Regions from separate parts of the Streptomyces sp. NPDC005303 genome, predicted to be linked through region 4. Evidence: riboswitches for the same ligand, from Rfam matches in the RefSeq annotation. Region 4 holds a riboswitch; each other region holds the start of a gene.

The links. Region 4 has a riboswitch for cyclic di-AMP ahead of ABZT93_RS00820 (transglycosylase SLT domain-containing protein). Riboswitches for the same ligand answer to the same signal wherever they lie in the genome.
Region 1: another riboswitch for cyclic di-AMP. It lies ahead of ABZT93_RS01865 (NlpC/P60 family protein); the one in region 4 lies ahead of ABZT93_RS00820 (transglycosylase SLT domain-containing protein).
Region 2: another riboswitch for cyclic di-AMP. It lies ahead of ABZT93_RS09370 (peptidoglycan DD-metalloendopeptidase family protein); the one in region 4 lies ahead of ABZT93_RS00820 (transglycosylase SLT domain-containing protein).
Region 3: another riboswitch for cyclic di-AMP. It lies ahead of ABZT93_RS36360 (M23 family metallopeptidase); the one in region 4 lies ahead of ABZT93_RS00820 (transglycosylase SLT domain-containing protein).

What each region holds. Positions count from the first base shown of each region.
Region 1 covers NZ_JBEXGM010000001.1:381,104-385,273, forward strand. The annotation lists gene ABZT93_RS01855 (hypothetical protein) at 9-362, shown strand; gene ABZT93_RS01860 (tellurite resistance/C4-dicarboxylate transporter family protein) at 340-1,323, opposite strand; gene ABZT93_RS01865 (NlpC/P60 family protein) at 1,412-2,545, opposite strand; cyclic di-AMP (ydaO/yuaA leader) riboswitch at 2,553-2,714, opposite strand; gene pcrA (DNA helicase PcrA) at 3,261-4,170, shown strand, end outside.
Region 2 covers NZ_JBEXGM010000004.1:253,914-258,083, forward strand. The annotation lists gene ABZT93_RS09360 (SGNH/GDSL hydrolase family protein) at 1-292, opposite strand, end outside; gene ABZT93_RS09365 (DUF6250 domain-containing protein) at 438-1,154, opposite strand; gene ABZT93_RS09370 (peptidoglycan DD-metalloendopeptidase family protein) at 1,391-2,314, opposite strand; cyclic di-AMP (ydaO/yuaA leader) riboswitch at 2,319-2,480, opposite strand; gene ABZT93_RS09375 (alpha-galactosidase) at 2,785-4,170, opposite strand, start outside.
Region 3 covers NZ_JBEXGM010000043.1:27,144-31,313, reverse strand. The annotation lists gene ABZT93_RS36375 (GNAT family N-acetyltransferase) at 1-103, opposite strand, end outside; gene ABZT93_RS36370 (HPr family phosphocarrier protein) at 301-582, shown strand; gene ABZT93_RS36365 (GntR family transcriptional regulator) at 710-1,405, opposite strand; gene ABZT93_RS36360 (M23 family metallopeptidase) at 1,594-2,355, opposite strand; cyclic di-AMP (ydaO/yuaA leader) riboswitch at 2,369-2,533, opposite strand; gene ABZT93_RS36355 (pitrilysin family protein) at 2,746-4,134, opposite strand; gene ABZT93_RS36350 (pitrilysin family protein) at 4,131-4,170, opposite strand, start outside.
Region 4 covers NZ_JBEXGM010000001.1:171,243-175,412, reverse strand. The annotation lists gene ABZT93_RS00825 (CocE/NonD family hydrolase) at 122-2,140, shown strand; cyclic di-AMP (ydaO/yuaA leader) riboswitch at 2,382-2,584, shown strand; gene ABZT93_RS00820 (transglycosylase SLT domain-containing protein) at 2,590-3,072, shown strand; gene ABZT93_RS00815 (HAD family hydrolase) at 3,076-3,888, opposite strand; gene ABZT93_RS00810 (LacI family DNA-binding transcriptional regulator) at 4,008-4,170, opposite strand, start outside.

The sequences.
Region 1 (4,170 bases), 210 kb from region 4:
CCGGCCCCATGGACGTACTCATCCATCTCTTCGTCGGCCTGCACATCATCGGTATCGCCTCGCTCCTCGGAGGCTTCCTCACCCAGATGAAGGCGATGGGCCAGGGCGCCGCCCGGTTCGTTCCCGCGATGCTGCACGGCGCCGCGACGATGCTGGTCACCGGGGTGATCCTGGTCGGCCTCAACCAGGCCGACGACCAGCACGTCAACAACATCAAGATCGGCGTGAAGCTGGCCCTGCTGATCGTGATCCTCGGTCTCGTCTATGTGAAGCGGGACGACGAGAAGGTGGACAAGAGCCTGTTCGGCCTGGTCGGAGCGCTGACCACGGCCAATGTCTTCATCGCGGTGCTGTGGACCTGACGGCGGCACGAGCGGAGTCGGCCGCCCCGGCCGCGACGGCCAGCCAGGCCGCCACGGAGATCCACAGCAGCACCTCACCCGGTGTCCGGAGCGACGGGACGTCCACGGCGGCGGAGACCGACAGAGCCGCCACCGCGGCCATGCCCATGGGGAACACGGTGGCCCAGCGGCGCACGTCGTAGCGCAGACGCGGCCGTACGAACTCGGCCGCCAGCAGGACGGCGTACCAGGCCAGGTCGAGCACCAGCAGGGCGACGGTCACCGCGCGCAGGACGCCGAGGTCGTCATCGTTCCACAGGTACAGGCTTGCGCTGTCCGCGGCGATCAGCTTCGAGCCGGCGAGCGCCGAGATGGCGAGCGCGCCGCCCGCGATCCACTGGTCGCCCGGTCCCTCCAGCACCTGGCGCAGATCGAAGCGGAAGAGCGCGACAACGTAGAGGACCAGGCCGAGCCAGAACAGCACGAGCGCCGCGTGCGCGAGCCAGGCCGCTGACTCTGCCGGGGCGAGCGTGGCGCCGAGGACCGCGAGGCCCTGGGTGGCGACACAGCAGAGGAACACCCCGCCGGGCATCCGCCGCGTCCAGCGCCCCACGACGAGCACGAGCAGCACCGGCCACAGCAGCGCGGACAGGGCCAGCAGCGCCTCGGCGAGGGTCTGCCGGCCGAGTGCCGAGAACCGGGTGCCGAGGACGGTGGTCGCCGCCACGGCCGTCAGGGCGCCCGGTGTTCCGGCGTCCACGGCCCATCGCGAGCGCTCCCGCAGCAGTAGTACGGCGAACTCGGCGGCCAGCCCGAGCCAGGCCGCGCAACCGAGCACCAGGGCGATCCGGGACAGCGTCTCGTGCCCGGTCAGACCGAGCCCGAGCGACACGATGCCGGTCGCCATCACCGCCGCCCCGGCCGCGGGCGGGCGCCGCGTCCACCAGGCGCGCAGGGGGGAGTGGGGGGAGGTACCGGACATGTGCCGATGCTAGGAAGTTCCCCGTGCCGTGCGGACGGGGCGCGCACGCGCGCGTGCGGAAATGCACGCGAGTGCGGGCTGTGCGACCTCAGGCCGGGCGGACCACGCTGTGGATCCCCGACTCGCCGTCGTAGTAGATCGACTCCTCGCGGACGTACGCGCCCGGCTTGGGGGCGTGGATCATCATGCCGTTGCCGATGTAGAGGCCGACGTGGCTGATGTCGTCGTAGAAGAAGACCAGGTCACCGGGTTGGGCGTCGGCCAGGGAGACCGTGGTGCCGGCGTTGACCTGGTCGTAGGTGACGCGGGGGAGGTCTACGCCCGCCGCCTTCCAGGCGGCCTGGGTGAGCCCCGAGCAGTCGTAGGAGTCGGGGCCGGTGGCGCCCCAGACGTACGGCTTGCCGATCTGCGCGCGGGCGAAGGCGAGGGCCTTGGCGGCCTTGGTGGCGTACGAGGAGTCGGGCGCCGTCGACGTGCTCTGCTGCGGGGCGGCGGTCTCCTGTGCGGCCTTCTCGGCCGCCGCCTGCTGCTGCGCCAGCTCCGCCGCCTTGCGGGCCGCCTCCTGCTGCTTGCGCTGCTCGATCGCCGCGAGCCGCGCCTTCTCCTGGGCGGTCAGCTCCGACAGCAGCTCGCGCGCGTCGGCGAGCTTCTTCTGGACGGTCGCCTTGGCGGTCTTCAGGTCGCTCTGCGTCTCGCTGAGCGACTGAAGGCTCTGCGAGGCCTCCTGGCGCTTCTTCATCGTCGCGGACTGCTCGGAGACGAAGTCGTCGACCGCGCCCTTCTGGCGGCTCGTCAAGCGGCCCATGAGCTGTGTCTGGTCGAAGTAGTCCTGCGGGGTGTCGGCGAGCAGGAAGGTCGCCGTGTCGGGCGCGGAGGCACCGGTGCGGTACTGGGCCGCGGCGAAGGACCCGAGTTCCTCGCGTGCCTTGTTGAGCTTCTGGGTGCGCTGGGCGACGTCGTCGAGGAGCGTGTCGACCTGCTTGCGCTGCTTGGCCGTCTTCTCCTTCGCCGCGTTGTAGCCGTCGGTCGCCGACTCGGCCTGGCGGTAGAGGTCGTCGACCTTCTTCTCGACCTCTTCGAGACTCGGCTTGTCATCGGCCGGCGCGGCGTTCGCCGACTGGGACAGCAGGGCCACGGAGGTGAGGGCGGCCGTCGCGAGGGCCGGGGTCCGTATGCCTGCCATGCGCGTACCGACGGGACGCGACTTGCGGTGCGACGCCAAGGGAGGCGACTCCTTCCGATGCTCCGCCTACCGGGTTAGCTGTCGGGTTCGGGCGGGAAGGGTTGCCCTACGGCGCTCCCCTGCGCGGGAGTCGGCCGATTCACCCCGGGTTCGGTGGGTCCCCGGCTCCGGGCGCGCGGCGGCGCTGCGGACTCGGCGGAGGCCGTGCGGCCCGGCGAGGTTCGCCGGAGGGGGTCGTACGGCCTGTCCGGAACGGTAACCAACTGGTGTGGCCCCTGTGAAGGTTGATGTTCGATATGCCCGATACATTTTCGTGACCTTCGTCCCAGGGGGCGCTTCGCCTCGCGAATTCGCGGCGATCTGGGATGCCTTGGGGCTATTTTCGGTGGCGCGATGCCGTCTGCTCGCCTTTTGGGGCTGGTTTCAGGGGCCGGTTTCAGGGGCCGCCGTAGCCGGGGGCGGGTTGGTCTTCACCTGGCGGTCGGCCGGGCCTGTGCCTGTGCCGTGACGAAGGTCTCGCACGGCAGGCGCAGGGACGTGAGGGTGGCCGGTCCCGGCGGGCGTGGCCGTCGGCCAGGAGGCCAGGAGGCCAGGAGGCCAGGAAGCCAGGAAGCCAGGAAGTCCGGAGGTCCGGAGGTCCGGAGCCCAGGAGGGCGCCAGGAGGTCCGGTCGGAAGATCATCGGGTTCTGGTACGGGTGGATGTTCTCGGGGCGGCGGCGGGCTGTCAGTGGGGAGCCCTAGACTCGGAGAGCGATGAGCAGCCTCTTTGACGACAGCTTCCTGGCGGACCTCCAGGCCCCTCGCGGGCATGGGGAGGAACCCCCGCCGCCGCCCGAGGACGAGCACGGACCGGAGCAGGTTCCGGACGACCTGTTCGGTGGGAAGTTCGACGTGCCCCCCGACCGGGACGCCTACTACCGCGACGGCGCCCCGCGCCCGGTGGTGGACCCGGCCACGCTCCTGGAGGGGCTGAACGAGAACCAGCGCGCGGCCGTCGTGCACTCCGGCTCCCCGCTGCTCATCGTGGCCGGTGCCGGCTCCGGCAAGACCCGGGTGCTCACCCACCGCATCGCCCACCTCCTCGGCGAGCGCAATGTCCACCCGGGCCAGATCCTCGCGATCACCTTCACCAACAAGGCCGCGGGCGAGATGAAGGAGCGCGTCGAGCAGCTCGTCGGCCCGCGCGCGAACGCGATGTGGGTCATGACCTTCCACAGCGCGTGCGTGCGGATCCTGCGCAGGGAGTCGAAGAAGCTCGGGTTCACCTCCTCCTTCTCGATCTACGACGCCGCCGACTCCAAGCGGCTCATGGCGCTGGTCTGCCGTGACCTGGACCTCGACCCCAAGAAATTCCCGCCGAAGTCCTTCAGCGCCAAGATCAGCAACCTGAAGAACGAGCTGATCGACGAGGAGGACTTCGCCGCCCAGGCCACCGACGGCTTCGAGAAGACCCTCGCCCAGGCCTACGCGATGTACCAGTCGCGCCTCCGCGAGGCGAACGCTCTCGACTTCGACGACCTGATCATGACGACGGTCAACCTGCTCCGGGCGTTCCCCGATGTCTCCGAGCACTACCGCCGCCGCTTCCGGCATGTCCTCGTCGACGAGTACCAGGACACCAACCATGCGCAGTACGCGCTGGTCAGGGAGCTGGTAGGGACCT
Region 2 (4,170 bases), on a different contig from region 4:
GTTCGGCGACCTCGTCGGGGTCGGTACCGGGCCGGATGATGTCGTTGCCGCCGGCGCAGAACGACACCAGGTCCGGTGCCAGTTCGACGGCCTGCGGGAGCTGGTCCTCGACGATCTGGTCGAGCAGCTTCCCGCGTACGGCGAGATTGCTGTACCTGAAGTCGCCCTCGGGCCGGCGGTCCGCGAGAAGTACCGCGAACCGGTCGGCCCAGCCGACGAACGCCCCGTCAGGGCCGGGGTCGCCGACGCCCTCGGTGAAGCTGTCCCCCACCGCCACGTACGACCCGATCACTGAGCTGCTGTCATTCTTCGAATCGTCTGCCACAGCCGTTCATGATTCACCTTCGAATGTGACCTACGCGACCGTAGGAAGAGCTTGACGGGCGGTGAGATAAGCCACTCCTAAAGTGTTGGCCAAACTAGGAATAGCCTTCTCGTCAGGAGTGTTGACGCTGCGGTCGCCACACCCGGAAGTCACTGATCCGGAAGTGGCTCCATGTGGTCCGGAACGCGAAGTGCCCACTCCGGTAAGGCTCCGGGTCGGTGTGGTCGAAGACCAGGCGCCCGTTGTCCCACCACTGCACCGTGGAACCGTCGGAGACGATCCGCACCCGGTTCGGCTCGCCGGCTACGAGCAGCGGTTCGGTGTAGTCGTAGATCAGCGGCCGCACACCGGGTTCTCCCACGTATCGGCGCAGCCGTGTCGTGGTGTTGTAGTTGGCTCCGTAGCCGGAGTAATACGTCTTCAGGTAGTCGTACTCCGCGAGCGCCCCGCCCCGGCGGACGGCGAAGAGGTCGTCGGGGGACCGGACGTCGACCGCGTTCCAGAAGTTGTTCAGGTCGGACACCCGGTCGTTGACCCCACCTGCCGACACCGGCGTCGCGGTGTACTCCAGGACGTACGGCCCTTCGAGCGGCTGCCTGAACCAGATCGTCGCCCCGGCGGGCACGTCGACCTCCAGGACCCCGTGCCGCGCGGTGACCGTGCCGCCCTGCTCCAGTTCGACCGCCCAGCGGTGAAGGCCGTGGCGGAAGTCGTCGTGAGCGATGAGACGGCGGTGGCGGGGCGAGGCGCTCGCGTCGGCCGCGGGGGCGAGGGCGGCCAGGGCGGCGCCGGCCGCGAGGGCTCCGAAGGCTCTACGCGTGGTCGTCATGACGGACGGTTCCTTCCGTGAAGGGCTGAACTCCAAAGGCCGTAGAAAGCGCTTGCGCAGCTACGGAGTTCACTGTGCCCCGCCCTTCCCCCACCTGTCGACGCTCTGAGCACGCCCGCCACAAGAACGCAACGCAGTGATCATGAAGGCACTGGCCATCTCGTGTTCCTGCGGAAACACCGAAGGCCGGACCCGGGGATCGGGGTCCGGCCTTCGGTGGCACAGGAGACGTCGGGTCAGCCGACGGCGACGCCCTTCGAGCGGAGGTAGGCGACCGGGTCCACGTCGGAGCCGTAGTCCGGCGTGGTGCGGATCTCGAAGTGCAGGTGCGGGCCGGTCACATTGCCCGTCGCGCCGGAGAGGCCGATCTGCTGCCCCTCGGTCACGGTCTGGCCGGCCGAGACGGAGAGCTGGGACAGGTGGGCGTACTGCGCGTAGTAGCCGTCGTTCAGCTTGATGACGACCTGGTTTCCGTACGCACCGCCCCAGCCCGCGGAGACGACCGTGCCCGCGGCCACTGCCTTGAGCGAGGTGCCGGTCGGGACGACGAAGTCGACACCGGTGTGGTAGCCGCTGGCCCACATGCTGCCCGCGACGCGGTAGCCGGTTCCGATGGTGGCACCGCTGACCGGGAGGGTGTAGCCACTGGAGCTGCTGGTCGTGTCGGAGCTCTGGACTGCGGCCGTCGACTTCGAGGACGACTTCTTCGGCTCCGCCTTCTTGGCCTTCGCCGGCGACGAGGACCCGGTCTTCACCGTGCTCGCCTTGGCCTTCTTGCCGATCGAGAGCTTCAGGCCCGGGTGTATCAGCGACGGGTCGTCGCCGACGGCCGCACGATTGTCGGCGTAGAGCTTCTTCCAGCCACCGCTGACGTGCTGTTCGTCAGCGATCTTCGAGAGATAGTCGCCGACCCGCACCGAATAGATGCGCACGGTCGAGGTCTTCGCCGTGCTCTTCTCGGCTGCCGTCTTTTCGGCGGACTTCTGCGTGACCGGCAGCGACTGAACCGCCTTTTCCGACACGGACTGAGGGGTGGCGGCGTGAGCGCCGGTGGCCCCCATGAGCGGGAGGGCCAGCGCGGCGCCTCCGGTTCCGGCGACGGCGATCGAGCGGGCGAAGCGCTGGGACTTCGGGCGGCGGTGCTTACCCTTCGCGGGCATGACGAATTCCTCTCCGGCGCCTGCGAGGTGAGCTGTCGGGTGCGGGCTGGAGATGCCCGGCCGCGTCGAGACGCGACTAAACCCCAAGCCGTTCCGGAGACCGGAACAGGCGGTAATACCTGTGGGTCCCCCGCTCCTGCCTTGCACGGGTGGGTGAGTGTGGGGAATCCGTTCGGCGGCAGGATTGGGCGTCCGACCGGATCGGTGGTGAACGTAAACGAGCAGGACGCAAAGGGACAAGTGAGAGGTTGCCTGTATATGCGTTTCTCTTGATCCGGTATGAGAATTACCGGTCACCCTGCGTGAATCGGACGTCCTTCACCCACCCAAATCCCCTTGAAGAGCCTGTGAATTACGTGAACATGACGGGCGACGCACCGTCACGGATATGACGCTCCTCACGTCACGAATTCACAGGAATTCTCATCCCGGGCGGAGCCGGAGGGAAGCCGTCAATTCGGACAGAAGCCCTAGATGCGACGCAGCCGGATAACCGTCGCATCAAGGTCTCCTCGCAAACCGGTACGAAGTCCGTGATGCAGCAATACGACTCCGCGGTGAATTTCACCCGTTTCGGGGCATTCATACGATGCCGTGGGGTCGAGCCCCCGCAGCCGCAGCGAGGGGACGGGCTCGCCGTACTTCTGCGCCTGAAGCCAGGCCAGGACCACGGTCTCGTCCCCGAGGACGTACTGCACCGCGCTCAGCCCGCCCCGCGGAGGCCGCAGCCGATAGAGGTCACCGCGCTGCACCAGGGGCCGGATCTCCTTGTAGAGCCCCACCCAGCGACCGGCTTCGGCGAGCTCGTCCTCGGTCCACTCCGAGAGGTCCCCGCCGACCCCCAGCACCCCTGCCATCGCGCTCACGAACCGGAACCGCAACGAGCTCACCCGGCCGTTGAGCTGGGTGTTCGGGCTGTCGGTGACCCAGGCGGCCATCACGCGCGCGGGATGGATCTGACTGAAGCCGTCCTGGATGGCGAGCCGGTCGAGCGGGTCGGTGTTGTCCGAGGTCCACACCTGGTCGGTGCGGCTCAGCACCCCGAGGTCGATCCGGCCGCCGCCCCCCGAGCAGGACTCGAAGGCCACGCCCGGGTGAGCCTCCCGCAACCGGTCCAGCAGGGCGTAGAAGCCGCGTACGTGGTCGACCCACAGGCGCTGCGGATAGGACTCGCCGGGCCAGCCCGCGTCCGTGAAGCAGCGGTTGAAGTCCCACTTCACATAGTCGATCGGGGCCGAGGAGAGCAGGGTGTCGAGCTGCTCCCACAAGTACTCCTGGACGTCCTCACGTGCGAGGTTCAGTACGAGCTGGTTGCGGAACTCCGTCCGCTTTCGACCCGTTTGGTACTGCACCCAGTCCGGGTGGGCGCGGTACAGCTCGCTGTCAGGGTTGATCATCTCCGGCTCGACCCAGATACCGAACTGCATGCCGAGCGCGCGTACGCAGTCGGCGAGCGGCTTGAGACCGGAGGGGAAGCGGTCGGGGTTGGGCGCCCAGTCGCCGAGCCCGGCCCGGTCGCTGGTGCGGGCACCGAACCAGCCGTCGTCGACCACGAACAGCTCGACGCCGATCGCCGCGGCCCGCCGGGCGAGGGTGCCCTGCTGCTCCTCGGAGATGTCGAAGTTCGTGGCCTCCCAGGAGTTGAACAGCACGGGCCGGTCCTGGTCGGCGTCCGGGATGACGTACGCCCGCTGGTAGGCGTGCCAGGCGCGGCTCGCGCCGCCGAAGCCGCCGTCGCTCCAGAGACCGGCGAAGACGGGCGTCGTGAAGGACTCGCCGGCCGCCAGCCGGAGCAGGCCCGAGTCGTCGTACCCGGCGCCGCCGGTGATCTGCACGCGCGCGTCGGGCAGTTGTGC
Region 3 (4,170 bases), on a different contig from region 4:
CGTCGACGGTGATGGGCCTGATGCGCGCGGTGCCGCCGTCGCGCAGCACTACGTCGGCCTCCCAGTGGGCGGGGTACTCGTGCCGGTCCGACGCGCTCTGCATGGGCCCCAGAGTACGGCTCGCGTACGACAACGGCGCGAGGCAGTCTGTGGAGAACGCGCGAGAACGCAAAGGACGGAAGTCGGGCCGAGGCCGCGGTCCGACGAGTCGCCCCGGGAGGGACTCCGGGTCCCCTCCGGAGACGCTTCACGTGTGGGAAACTGGTCTAGACAACCCTGAGAACCGAAGGGCAGCATCACATGGCTGAGCGCCGCGTCAACGTCGGCTGGGCCGAGGGCCTCCACGCCCGTCCCGCTTCCATCTTCGTCCGGGCCGCCACGGCCGCAGGTATCCCGGTGACGATCGCCAAGGCCGACGGCAACCCCGTCAACGCGGCCTCCATGCTGGCCGTTCTCGGCTTGGGCGCGCAGGGCGGCGAGGAGGTCGTCCTCGCCTCCGACGCCGAGGGCGCGGACGCGGCCCTCGACCGGCTCGCGAAGCTGGTCGCCGAGGGCCTCGAGGAGCTTCCCGAGACCGTCTGAGCAAAGGTGCCCTGAAAAGCATCGAGGGGCTCGTCCGAATTATCGGGCGGGCCCTTCGCATTTCCCTGGCGCGGGCAGCATGAATAGTCCCCCGCGAATTACCCCCTCTTTGTATACGGTGCCCGTGTTAATGCCGAGCTCCCGTCACGTTTACAGGATGTTGCGAGGTCCTCACACGGTCCGCGCGCTCCTTCCCGGTGACGGTCCGCAGCCGGTGCGCCGCGCCCGAGCGCTCGGTGTGCAGCGCCGTGATCGCCCGCGCGCGCTCGCCGTCGCCGCGCGCCACCGCGTCCACGATCGCGCCGTGCTCGACCCAGGACTCCACGGGGTCGGCCGGTGCGTCCACGACGTACATCCAGGCGATCTTGTGCCGCAGTTGGGTCAGCATGGAGGTCAGAGCGGGGCTGCCGGAGGCCTGCGCGAGCGTCTCGTGGAACCAGCCCCCCAGGGAGCGCAGATCGTCGCTGTTGCCCCGCCTGGCCCGCTCCTGACCGAGCCTGACCAGGCCGCGCAGTACCTTCAGATGGGCCTCGGTGCGCCGCTGGGCGGCCCGGGAGGCGCCGAGCGGTTCCAGGAGCATGCGCATCTCCAGGAGGTCGGCACCCTCCTGCTCGGTCGGTTCGGCCACGCACGCGCCCGCGTGCCGCCGCGTCACCACGAAGCCCTCGGCCTCCAGTGTGCGCAGGGCCTCGCGGACGGGGACACGGGAGACGCCGTAGCGGCGGGCGAGCAGTTCCTCGGTGAGCCGGCTCCCGCGCTCGTGGACACCTGCGACGATGTCGTCCCGGATCGCCGTGCATACCGAGTGCGCCGGAATACGCATGTCCGACCTCCGTCTTAATCCCCGTGAAACGTCGCCGATTGACGTGTGTTCAGTGACTCTATTGCAATGAGCGGGAATTTCCGACGGCGGGCCGGAATCCAGGGATATTTTTTGGACAACGGGGCGCTGGAAACGCCGAAACCCCGGCTCGGGGAGCCGGGGTCTCGCAATGGTCGCGCGCTGGGTCGTCAGACGTTCACGCCGTGCGAGCGCAGGTAGGCGACGGGGTCGATGTCCGAGCCGTACTCGGGGGTGGTGCGCGCCTCGAAGTGCAGGTGCGGCCCGGTGGCGTTGCCGGTCGCGCCGGACAGCCCGATCTGCTGGCCGGGGGTGACCGACTGGCCGACCGAGACGCCGATGGACGACAGGTGGCCGTACTGGGTGTACGTGCCGTCGGCCATCCTGATCACGATGTTGTCGCCGTACGACCCGCCCCAGCCGGCCTCGACGACGGTGCCGCGACCGACCGCGTGCACGGAGGTGCCGCTGGCGGCGTGGAAGTCGACACCGGTGTGACTGCCGGACGACCACAGGGAGCCGCCGCTCTTGTAGCCGGTGGAGATGTAGGAACCGGAGATCGGGGCGACGAAGGCGTTGAGACGCTTGCGCTCGGCCTCGCGGGCGGCGCGCTCCTTGGCCTCGCGTATCTCCTTGGCGCGCGCCTCGGCCTTGCGCTTGGCCTCCGCCGCCGCCTTCTTCTGCGCGGCGGCCTGCGCCTGGGCCTCTGCCTGGGCGTCGAGCTGGTCCGCGAGGGAGTCGCCGACGGTGACGACGGGCATGAGGCCGCTCTGTTCCACGGAGCTGACGGAGTTGTCGGCGGCGAACGCCGGGGCGGCGACGGCGCCGATGACGCCGGTGGTGGCGAGGGCCGCGACGCCGGCCGCGCGTGCGGTGGTGCGCTTCATACGGCTGGGACGACGGTGCTTCCCGGTGGCGCAGGTGAACGCCATGTGGTGGCTGGTCCTTTCCTTCCTTCTCGCCTACCGGGTTAGCTGACGGGTTCGGAGCAGGAAGGTCTCCTACGGACCCCCTCGCGATGCGCGGGCGTCCGATTCACCCCAGGGACATGTGGTGTGGGTCCCCGGCTCCCCTGGCTCGCGCCATGCGGGGACTCGGCGATGGCTGTCCGGTGCCGCGGGCGCGGCGCAGTGCCTGACGGACAGCCCAGAGGACGCTAAGCGGGCCCGCTTTCAATCCCCAAACCGATCAGGGCTTTTGTAGCGCATCCCACAGGGCAGACAGGCAACCTCCTGCCCAATTCGGACATCTGAGGGAGTTGGGTGTCGAAGGGGCCCTGGTGACGCTCCCGTCACCAGGGCCCCTTCGAGGCCAACTTGCCTCTACTCGGCCGTCACGACCTTGACTTCGCCGATGCCGAGGGCTTCGACGGGCTCCTTGATGGCGGCCGCGTCGCCGACCAGGATCGTCACCAGCCGGTCCACCGGGAAGGCGTTCACGACGGCGGCGGTGGCCTCCACGGTGCCGGTCGCGGCGAGTTGCTGGTACAGGGTCGCCTGGTAGTCGTCGGGCAGGTGCTGCTCGACCTGGTCGGCCAGCGTGCTCGCCACGGCCGCCGCGGTCTCGTACTTGAGCGGCGCCACACCGACGAGGTTCTGCACGGCGACATCGCGCTCGGCGTCGGTGAGTCCGCCCTCGGCGAGTGTGCGCAGCACCTTCCACAGGTCGTCCAGCGCGGGACCGGTGTTCGGGGTGTCGACCGAGCCGCTGATGGCGAGCATCGCGGCGCCGGAACCGTCCGGAGCGGACCTGAGGACCTGGCCGAACGACCGTACGCCGTAGGTGTAGCCCTTCTCCTCGCGCAGGACGCGGTCCAGGCGGGAGGTGAGGGTGCCGCCGAGGCAGTACGTGCCGAGCACCTGCGCGGGCCACACGCGTGCGTGCCTGTCGGCGCCGATACGGCCGATCAGCAGCTGCGTCTGGACGGCGCCGGGGCGGTCCACGATGACGACCCGGCCGGTGTCGTCGGCGGTCACCGGCGGCACGGGCCGCGGCTCGGCCGTGGAGCCCTTCCAGGAGCCGAGAGTGTCACGGAGCAGCGCGTCCAGATCGATGTCGGTGAGGTCGCCGACGACCACGGCGGTCGCGGTGGCGGGGCGCACATGCTTCTCGTAGAAGGCGCGTACGGCCGCGGAGTCGATGTTCTCGACCGTCTCCTCGGTGCCCTGGCGCGGACGCGACATGCGCGAGTCCGCCGGGAACAGCTCCCTGGAGAGCTCCTTGGCCGCGCGGCGGGACGGGTTGGCCAGCTCGTGCGGGATCTCGTCGAGGCGGTTGCGGACCAGCCGCTCGACCTCGCTGTCCGCGAACGCGGGCGCCCTGAGCGCGTCGGCCAGCAGACCGAGCGCCTTGGCGAGGCGGGAGGCGGGCACTTCGAGGCTGAGCCGGACGCCCGGGTGGTCGGCGTGCGCGTCGAGGGTGGCGCCGCAGCGCTCCAGCTCGGCGGCGAACTCCTCGGCGGAGTGCTTGTCGGTGCCCTCGGAGAACGCGCGCGCCATGATTGTGGCGACACCGTCCAGGCCGGCCGGCTCGGCGTCCAGGGGCGCGTCCAGGAGCACCTCGACGGCGACGACCTGCTGGCCGGGGCGGTGGCAGCGCAGGAGGGTCAGGCCGTTGTCGAGCGTCCCGCGCTCGGGGGCGGGGAAGGCCCAGACCTTGGGCTCGCCCGCCTGCGGCTGCGGGTGGAATTCCATCGCGGCGAGCTCGGTCACTTGGCCGCCTCCTCGTTCTCGTCGGTGGCTTCTACG
Region 4 (4,170 bases):
AGTACCCGCCGGTGTCCCGAACCGATCGTCGGCCCCTGCTCGCTGTCCCTCGTCCTGGCGAACGGCATCCGGGCCCAGCCGGTGAATCTCTACGACGATGTCGACCGACGGGACCCCACCGATGCGCATCCGTACGTCCTTCCCCCACGAGACGACCCACGACGACGTCCGCATCCCGCTCCCGGACGGGACACTCCTGTACGCACGCGTGTGGCGACCCCTCACCCAGGAACCGGTACCCGCGATCCTCGAATACCTGCCCTACCGCCTCACCGACCGGACCGCGGCCCGTGACCGGCAGCGCCACCCCTGGTACGCGGGCCACGGCTACGCCTCCGTCCGCGTGGACGTACGCGGGCACGGCAACAGCGGGGGCCTGCCGGGCGACGCGTACTCGGCGACCGAGCTCGCCGACGGGGTCGAGGTCGTCGACTGGCTGGCCGCGCAGCCCTGGTGCGACGGCCGGGTCGGCATGTTCGGCATCTCCTGGGGCGGCTTCGCCTCCCTCCGGATCGCGGCGCTGGCTCCCGAGCCGCTCAAGGCGGTCGTCGCCGTCTGCTCCACCGACGACCGCTATGACAACGACGCGCACTACATGGGAGGTTCCGTCCTCGCGGTGGACATGCACGCGTGGGCGGCGACGATGCTCGCCTTCGTCTCCCGGCCGCCGGATCCGCTCCATGTCGGGGACGCCTGGCGGGAGATGTGGCTCGAACGCCTCGAAGCGGTCGAGCCGTTCGTCCACACGTGGCTCGGCCACCAGACCCGCGACGACTACTGGCGGCGCGGCGGCGTCCGCGAGGACTTCGGCGCGATCGGCGCGTGCGTCCTCGCGGTGGGCGGCTGGCACGACCCGTACCGCGACACGGTCCTGCGGCTGGTCGAGCACCTGCCGGCCGACGGCGTACGGGGACTGATCGGCCCCTGGTCCCACCAGTACCCGGACCGCGGCCTGTCGCCCGGCCCGGCGATCGGCTTCCTCCAGGAGACCCTGCGCTGGTGGGACCAGCACCTGAAGGGCGTGGACACCGGCATCATGCGGGAACCGCTCCTGAGGGCCTACGTCAGCGACTCCCACCCCCCGGCCACGGCCTACGACACCCTGCCCGGCCGCTGGCTCGGCGAGCCGGCCTGGCCGTCCCCGAACGTGACGACGGTGTCGTACGGCCTTCAGGGCGCACCCGTCCTGCTCCGTTCCCCGCAGCACACGGGTGTGGACGCCGGCCGTTTCCGCCCCGTCGGCAACGACGCCGACCTGCCGCCGGACCAGCGGGAGGAGGACGCCCGTTCGGCCTGCTTCGACTTCGCGGTGGGCGAGGAGACGTGGATCCTCGGACGGCCGCGGGTGCGGCTCAGGGTGACCTCGGAGGTGTCGCGCGGGCAGGTCGTCGCGCGGCTCTGCGATGTTGCTCCGGACGGGTCGTCGACGCTCGTCACGCGGGGCGTGCTGAACCTCTCGGCACGCCACGGCCGGGACCGGGTGGTGCCCTGGGAGCCGGGGGCCACGCAGGAGGTGGCCTTCGAGCTGAACGGCATCGGGCACGCCTTCCCGCCCGGCCACCGCATCCGGCTCGCCGTGTCCTCCGCGTACTGGCCGTGGATCTGGCCGCAGCCCGGGTCGCAGGCGGGATTCACCCTGGAGCCGGCGGGCAGCTTCCTCGAACTGCCGGTACGCGCGCGTGAAGTGGACTCGGCCATCGCCTTCGAGGAGCCGGAGCAGTCCGGGCCGCTCGGGGTCACCCGCGGCGTAGCCGCTGACGGATGGAGCCCCGCCACCCTGGACGAACCCCGCCCCGAGCGGCTGGTCGTCCGTGATGTGGCCAAGGGCGAGTGGCGTCTGGAGGTCGACCCCCGCCGCGGCGGCACGCGCGTGTACCCCGACGGACTGGAGTCCACCGAGGACGCGCTGGAGACCTACTCGATCGACGAGCAGGACCCCCTGTCCGCCCGCACCCGCTCGGACTGGTCGATCCGGCTGCACCGCCCCGAGCTCGGCTGGGACGCGACCGTCCGGACCCGCTCGGAGATCACCTGCGACGGAACGGACTTCCGCACCTCCGACGAGGTCGTCTGCACCGACGGCGGCGAGGTGGTCTTCCACCGGACGTGGGAGAAGCGGATCCCACGGACGGCCGGTTGAACATGAGTTGAGCATTATTGACCGTTTTACCCCTCTTGCGCTCGGCTGTGACTTGGCCCACTCGTCCGGACGGATCGGCGTGAATCCGGAATCCGCCGATCCGCCTTTCCTCGTGCGCGAGTTGAGGCTTGGCGAACGCAAAGGATCAAGTGCCCCAAATGCCTCTTACCAAGGTCAATAGGCATCGCATGTGACTTCGCCACTTGTTCCGGACATGTGCTCTCGCATACGTTCCCGGCCTGTCGGGCGGACGCCGAATCCTGCCACCACCCGACAACACCCACCTAGAACCACGGCAGGAGCGGGGGAACCAGGTAAGTCGCCGTACCGGTCGTCTTCGGACATACCGGTACGGCTTGGGGTGAAGTCACGCCTTTCGTAGGCGTGGCCGGGCAGCTCCCGCCCGAACCCGACAGCTCACCTCGCAGGCGACGGAGAGGAACTTCGCCATGTCTGCTGCCGCTCAGCACCGCCGTACCCGTACCAGCCGTCTCGCCCGCAAGCTCGCCGTCGCCGGCACCGGAGTCGCCGTACTCGCACTGCCGCTCATCGGTGCGACCAGCGCCTCCGCGGCCACCCCGACCGTGCAGACCGCGACCACGCTCGGCTACTCCAACACCCTCGACGGCTGGATCCGGGCCTCCCTCGCCGTCATGGCGGAGCACGGCATTCCCGGCTCCTACGACGGCATCTACCGCAACGTCATCCGCGAGTCCTCCGGCAACCCCTACGCCATCAACCTCTGGGACTCCAACGCGGCCGCCGGCACGCCCTCCAAGGGCCTGCTCCAGGTGATCGACCCGACCTTCAACGCGTACCACGTGGCCAACACCTCGTGGGACCCGTACGACCCGGTGGCGAACATCACCGCCGCCTGCAACTACGCGGCCCAGCGGTACGGGTCCATCGACAACGTGTTCGGCGCGTACTAGGAACTACGCCCGCGGGAAGAGTCTTTCGAGGACGACGGCGATGCCGTCGTCCTCGTTCGACAGGGTCACCTCGTCGGCCACGGCCTTGAGTTCGGGGTGGGCGTTGGCCATCGCCACGCCGCGGGCCGCCCAGTCGAACATGGGGATGTCGTTGGGCATGTCCCCGAAGGCGATCGTCACCTCGGGCCCCAGGCCCAGGTGTTCGGCGGCCAGCGCGAGGCCGGTCGCCTTGGTGATGCCGCATGGCTGGAGTTCGACGGTCCCGGGCCCGGACATGGTGACCGTCGCCAGCGAGCCCACCACCGAGCGTGCCGTGACCGCCAACTCGTCGTCGGACAGGTAGGGGTGGCGCAGCAGCACCTTGCTGATCGGCTCGCACCACAGGTCGTCACGCCGGCCGACCCGCACGGCGGGCAGCGTCGGGTGGGGCATCAGATAGCCGGGCTCGATGAGCGTGAGCCCGTCGACGCCGTCCTGGTCCACGGCCGCGTACACCTGCCCGACCTCGGCCTCGATCTTGCCGAGCGCGGTCTCGGCCAGCTCCCGGTCCAGGGTCACCGACCAGAGCAGACGGTCCGCGCCGGCGTCGTACACCTGCGCGCCCTGTCCGCACACCGCGAGCCCCGTACTGCCGAGGTCGTCGAGCAGCGGCCGCACTCTGGGAGCCGGCCGTCCCGTCACGACGAGATGCCGGGCCCCGCTCGCCGCCACCCGTGCGAGCGCGGCCAACGACCGGTCGGAGAGCGTGTCGTCGGCGCGGAGCAGCGTGCCGTCGAGGTCGGTGGCGATGAGGGCATATGCGGGGGAGGCGGCCATGATCAGAGAATACGGATGGTTGGCCCCTCCGACTCGACGCGAACCGGACGGCTGCTGCTTTCACATCCGTTGACGGCAGTTCCGGTTCCGGGGGCCACCTCGGACGGGCCCGCGGAGCGCTACGCCGAGTCCCGCACCACCAGTTCGGTCGGGAGGATCACTCCGGCCGTGTCCTCGCCCGCGATCTGGGCGAGGAGCATGCGGACCATCTCGGCGCTGATGCGGTCGAAGGGCTGGCGCATGGTGGTGAGGGCGGGGGCGATGGCGGTGGCCGCCGGGGAG